2 regions of the Streptomyces sp. NPDC005808 genome follow, and region 1 is predicted to be linked to the other one. Evidence: predicted binding sites of a transcription regulator. Region 1 holds the regulator's gene; the other holds the start of a gene.
What was found. Region 1 encodes HrcA, which represses chaperone genes, less so after heat shock. Its sites were predicted from a motif close to TTNGCACTCNGNNNNNCNGAGTGCNAA; they were not measured.
Positions count from the first base shown of each region.

Region 2: a site for HrcA is predicted at 2,193-2,219, ahead of groL (chaperonin GroEL). Genes of this name have one in related genera too.

Region 1 is NZ_JBIAIK010000003.1:147,150-150,316, reverse strand. It holds gene ACFYPC_RS07650 (nitronate monooxygenase) at 1-45, opposite strand, end outside; gene dnaJ (molecular chaperone DnaJ) at 180-1,319, opposite strand; gene hrcA (heat-inducible transcriptional repressor HrcA) at 1,320-2,336, opposite strand; gene ACFYPC_RS07635 (MBL fold metallo-hydrolase) at 2,518-3,167, shown strand, end outside.
Region 2 is NZ_JBIAIK010000017.1:15,886-19,052, forward strand. It holds gene ACFYPC_RS30495 (NADH:flavin oxidoreductase) at 1-145, opposite strand, end outside; gene groL (chaperonin GroEL) at 442-2,067, opposite strand; gene ACFYPC_RS30505 (cold-shock protein) at 2,519-2,725, opposite strand.

The sequences.
Region 1 (3,167 bases):
CTGCACGATCGGATGTGGGAAGAGATCGGTCAGTGCGGAGGACATGACGGCATGTTGTCACGTCCTCCGAACAAGTCCGAATCGAGTCATCCGCGTGGCATAGGCCACCCGCACCCTCTCGCCACGGCCGGTCCGGGCCAGGGCGAGAAGGCCCACTTCAGAGGTCCGGCGGACGGTCCTCAGCGACCGTTGAACGCGTCCTTGAGCCGCGAGAAGAGCCCCTGCTGTCCCGGCTGGAACTGCCCGATGGGCCGCTCCTCGCCACGCAGCACGGCCAGCTCACGCAGCAGACGCTCCTGCTCGGCGTCGAGCTTCGAGGGCGTCATCACCTCGACGTGCACGATGAGGTCACCGCGGCCGCCGCCCCGCAGGTGCGTGATACCGCGCCCGTGCAGCGGGACCGACTGCCCGGACTGCGTGCCCGGGCGGATGTCGATCTCCTCCATGCCGTCGAGCGTCTCCAGCGGCACCTTCGTGCCGAGGGCCGCCGCGGTCATCGGGATGGTGACCGTGCAGTGCAGGTCGTCACCGCGCCGCTGGAAGGTGGAGTGCGGGAGCTCGTGGATCTCGACGTACAGATCGCCGGCGGGGCCGCCACCGGGGCCGACCTCGCCCTCGCCCGCGAGCTGGATCCGGGTGCCGTTGTCGACACCGGCCGGGATCTTGACGGTCAGCGTGCGACGCGACCGCACGCGGCCGTCGCCCGCGCACTCCGGACACGGCGTCGGGACGACGGTCCCGAAGCCCTGGCACTGCGGGCAGGGCCGCGAGGTCATGACCTGGCCGAGGAAGGACCGCGTGACCTGCGACACCTCACCGCGACCGCGGCACATGTCACAGGTCTGCGCCGAGGTCCCCGGCGCCGCGCCCTCACCGTTGCAGGTGCCGCACACGACGGCCGTGTCGACCTGGATGTCCTTCGTGGTGCCGAAGGCCGCCTCGTCGAGCTCGATCTCCAGCCGGATCATGGCGTCCTGGCCACGGCGCGTACGCGACCGGGGGCCACGCTGTGACGCCGTACCGAAGAAGGCGTCCATGATGTCCGAGAAGTTCCCGAAGCCGCCGGCACCGAAGCCACCGGCGCCGCCCGCGCCGCCCGCCTGGGACAGCGGGTCGCCGCCGAGGTCGTAGACCTGCTTCTTCTGCGGGTCCGACAACACCTCGTACGCGGCGTTGATCTCCTTGAACCGCTCCTGCGTCTTCGGATCAGGATTGACGTCCGGGTGCAGCTCGCGCGCGAGCCGCCTGAACGCCTTCTTGATCTCGTCCTGGGACGCGTCGCGGCGCACGCCGAGTACGGCGTAGTAGTCCGTGGCCACTTAGGACTCCGCCAGGATCTGTCCGACGTACCGTGCCACCGCTCGTACCGCTCCCATCGTGCCGGGGTAATCCATGCGGGTCGGTCCGACCACGCCGAGTTTCGCTACTGCTTCGTCGCCCGAACCGTAGCCGACGGAGACGACGGACGTGGAGTTGAGTCCCTCATAGGCGTTCTCGTGACCGATCCGTACGGTCATGCCCGAATCCCCGGCCTCACCAAGCAACTTGAGGAGCACGACCTGCTCCTCCAGCGCTTCGAGTACGGGCCGGATGGTGAGAGGGAAGTCATGTCCGAAGCGGGTGAGGTTGGCGGTGCCGCCGATCATCAGCCGCTCCTCGGTCTGCTCGACGAGCGCCTCCAGCAGGGTGGAGAGCACCGTCGTGACCGTGCCGCGGTCCTCCGCCTCGAAGGCGTCGGGCAGGTCCTGCACCAGTTGCGGAACGTCCGAAAAACGACGCCCCGCGACCCGGCTGTTGAGCCGCGCACGCAGATCCGCGAGCGACGTCTCCCCGAACGGTGCCGGGCAGTCGATCAGACGCTGCTCGACCCGGCCGGTGTCCGTGATCAGGACGAGCATGACGCGGGCCGGAGCCAGCGACAGCAGCTCGACGTGCCGCACGGTCGACCGCGTGAGGGACGGGTACTGCACGACGGCGACCTGCCGCGTGAGCTGCGCGAGGAGCCGCACCGTCCGCCCCACCACATCGTCGAGATCGACGGCGCCGTCCAGGAAGTTCTGGATGGCCCGCCGCTCGGGCGCGGTCATCGGCTTGACGCCGGCGAGCTTGTCGACGAAGAGCCGGTAGCCCTTGTCGGTGGGGATGCGCCCGGCGCTGGTGTGCGGCTGGGCGATGTACCCCTCGTCCTCCAGGGCGGCCATGTCGTTGCGGACCGTCGCCGGCGAGACCCCGAGCCGGTGCCGCTCGGTGAGGGCCTTGGAACCGACCGGCTCCTCCGTCCCCACGTAGTCCTGGACGATGGCGCGCAGCACTTCGAGCCTGCGTTCGCTGAGCATCGCGCACACCTCCAGATGTCGTCGCCGTGGTCTCCCGGACTCGCCCCGGACTCTCCCCCTGGCACTCAGCGCGTGCGAGTGCCAGCGTTCCCCGGTCAGTGTACGGCGGGGAGGTACGCCCGCGGCAAGGGCGGGCCCCGCGCGGTCGTGCCGACAGTGTGCTCGCCGTTAGCGTCTGCCCATGAACGTGACATGGGAAGAGGCGGGGTGGGAGAGGGTGGCGCCGCGGGTCGGACGGCGGCGGCTGCCGGGCTGGGACTGCACGGTCGGGCTCGTGGTCGGCGCGGGGGCCGCCCTGATGATCGACGCGGGATCGAGCCTGCGGGAGGGCGCGCAGTTGCGTGCCGAGGCACGACGACTGCTCGACGCGACCGACAAGGGCACGCGGCCGACTCCCGGGATCGGGGGGCTACCCGGTAGCGACCGCCGGGTGACGCACCTCGCGCTGACCCACGCCCACTTCGACCACGTTTTCGGCGCGGCCGCCTTCGCCGGGGTCGAGGTGTTCGCGGCGGTCGGCCTGGACACGGTCCTCGCGCACGGCCGTGAGGAACTGCGCGCGGACGCCGTACGCAACGGCCTGGACCCGCTGGAGGCAGCCGAGGCCGCCGATCTACTGGTCCGCCCCCGGCACCAGGTGTCCGGCGAGTGGACCCTGGACCTGGGCGGCGGCACCCAGGTCCTGCTCGCGAACGTCGGCCCCGGCCACACCGCCCACGACCTGGCGGTCCTGGTCCCGGGATCGCCGTCGGGGCCCGAGACCGTCTTCTGCGGCGACCTGGTGGAGGAGTCCGGCGAACCCCAGGCGGGCACCGACGCCGTCCCCTCCGG
Region 2 (3,167 bases), on a different contig from region 1:
ACGACGCCACGTCCGCGCCGGGAACTCCGCCCGGGGAGAACTGGCGGGTCATCGGCGCCATGACGATCCGGTTCGGGACGGTCAGGCCGTTGAGGGAGACGGGGCGGGCCAGGATCTGGGCCGCGCGGGAGGGGGCGGTTGTCACGTGAGGGCTCCTGGGGGAAAGAGGTCGGTCGGATGTCGGGCAGAAGGGCGGGATGCGCGTGCATAGGTATATGTGGTGGATATGTGCACGCGCATTGATCTCCGTCAGCAGCGTCAACCGCCTCGCCCGTCACCGCATTCCGGCCCCCGCACACCCACCGCGTGATCCAGCACACGAGTCCGGACCCGCATCGGCCCGACCCCGCAAACGCCCGAGGGCGGCACCCCCTGGAAGAAGGGGTGCCGCCCTCGGTACGAAGGACGGTGATCAACCGGGAGCCGAGGCCCCGAGGTCGATCAGAAGTCCATGTCACCGCCCGGCATGCCGCCCGGAGCGCCGCCGGCAGCGGCCTTCTCCGGCTTGTCGGCGATGACGGCCTCGGTGGTGAGGAACAGCGCGGCGATGGAGGCGGCGTTCTGCAGGGCAGAGCGCGTGACCTTCGCCGGGTCGATGATGCCTTCGGCGATCATGTCGACGTACTCACCGGTCGCGGCGTTCAGGCCGTGGCCGACGGGCAGGTTGCGCACCTTCTCGACGATGACGCCACCCTCGAGACCACCGTTGATGGCGATCTGCTTGAGCGGGGCCTCCAGGGCGAGCCGCACGGCGTTGGCGCCGGTCGCCTCGTCACCCGTGAGCTCCAGCTTCTCGAAGACCGAGGAGGCCTGGATGAGGGCCACGCCACCACCGGCGACGATGCCCTCCTCGACGGCCGCCTTCGCGTTGCGAACGGCGTCCTCGATGCGGTGCTTGCGCTCCTTGAGCTCGACCTCGGTGGCGGCACCGGCCTTGATGACGGCCACGCCGCCCGCGAGCTTCGCCAGGCGCTCCTGGAGCTTCTCGCGGTCGTAGTCCGAGTCGGAGTTCTCGATCTCGGCGCGGATCTGGTTGACCCGGCCGGCGACCTGGTCGGCAGAGCCGGAGCCGTCGACGATCGTCGTCTCGTCCTTGGTGATGACGACCTTGCGGGCACGGCCCAGCAGGTCGACACCCGCGTTCTCCAGCTTGAGGCCGACCTCCTCGGAGATGACCTCGCCGCCCGTGAGGATGGCGATGTCGCCGAGCATGGCCTTGCGGCGGTCACCGAAGCCCGGAGCCTTGACGGCGACGGACTTGAAGGTGCCACGGATCTTGTTGACGACCAGCGTCGACAGAGCCTCGCCCTCGACGTCCTCGGCGATGATCAGCAGCGGCTTGCCCGACTGCATGACCTTCTCCAGGAGCGGGAGCAGGTCCTTGACGTTGGCGATCTTCGAGTTGGCGATCAGGATGTAGGGGTCGTCGAGGACGGCCTCCATACGCTCCATGTCGGTGGCGAAGTACGCCGAGATGTAGCCCTTGTCGAAGCGCATACCCTCGGTGAGTTCCAGCTCCAGACCGAAGGTCTGGGACTCCTCGACGGTGATGACGCCTTCCTTGCCGACCTTGTCCATCGCCTCGGCGATGAGCTCGCCGATCTGGGTGTCGGCGGCGGAGATGGAGGCCGTGGAAGCGATCTGCTCCTTGGTCTCGACATCCTTGGCCTGCTCGAGCAGGGCACCGGAGACGGCCTCGACGGCCTTCTCGATACCACGCTTGAGGGCCATCGGGTTGGCACCCGCGGCTACGTTGCGCAGGCCCTCGCGGACCAGCGCCTGCGCCAGAACGGTCGCGGTGGTCGTACCGTCGCCGGCGACGTCGTCCGTCTTCTTGGCGACTTCCTTGACCAGCTCGGCGCCGATCTTCTCGTACGGGTCCTCGAGCTCGATCTCCTTGGCGATGGAAACACCATCGTTGGTGATCGTGGGGGCGCCCCACTTCTTCTCGAGGACGACGTTGCGGCCCTTGGGACCAAGGGTCACCTTGACGGCGTCGGCGAGCTGGTTCATCCCGCGCTCGAGACCGCGCCGCGCCTCCTCGTTGAACGCGATGATCTTGGCCATGTGAAGTGGTCCTCCCGGACTGGGGTGGATTGCTCCGGACCGCGCCCGCGCCCGCGACGGACGGCCTGCCTGCCATGCGGTTCCTTGCCCCACCTGGCCTGCGGGCCTCACTGACCCGGTCCTCGTTGTCACTCTCACCTGCAGAGTGCTAACGCCAATGATTAGCACTCGCCCCTACCGAGTGCAAGCGGCTCGGGAAGATCCCCAGGTGAAGCAGGGGGCGCGCACGGCGCGAACACAGCCCGAGGGACCGATCGGCAGCGGGCAGACCGAGGGCTTGAACCCTGGTGCGGGCAGCGGGCAGAGCGAGGGCCCGCAGCTGGTGCGGGCAGCGGGGCAGACCGAAGGCCCGAACCTGGTGCGGGCAGCGGGGCAGACCGAAGGGCCCGCACCCCTGGTGGAGGTGCGGGCCCTTCGTCACGTCGAACAGAACAATCAGTCGGCGCGTGCTTCAGCCGGTCGCCAGCCGGACCATGTCCGCCTGCGGCCCTTTCTGGCCCTGCGAGATCTCGAACTCGACCCGCTGGCCCTCTTCAAGGGTGCGGTAGCCGTCCATCTGAATCGCGCTGTAGTGGACGAATACATCCGCACCACCGTCGACCGCGATGAAGCCGTACCCCTTCTCCGCGTTGAACCACTTGACGGTGCCCTGAGCCATGCCTAACTCCCCTATTACTGGCCCTTGCACAGGACCGCACTTCGCGGGCCCGGGTCAGACCTCACTCCCCAATGATTGGGGGTGTGCGCCGGAACGCGTCGACCGCGGCTGAATGTATCTGTCCAACTGCCCTCTGCAACAGGTCAATCGGACGAGAATTCTGAGCGCGACCGATCGGGAATATGCGTAGAATTCGCAAAGATTCAGGGCAAGTCGGGCCCCGTAAATGCCGTAATCGGCTCAAAAAGGCGGGGCACTTTGGCCGCTTCTTGTCGGGCATCGGGCAAGGACTCATATGCGCCCGGCATAAAACCGACTCGAAAGCGAAGCAGCTTCCCCAACTGTACCGCGCTCAACCATACAGAATTGCCCCCTCCGCTTCTCTCACGGAGGGGGCAATTCAATGAACTCTCGGTGATCGCCATTACCCAAGGTAATGTTG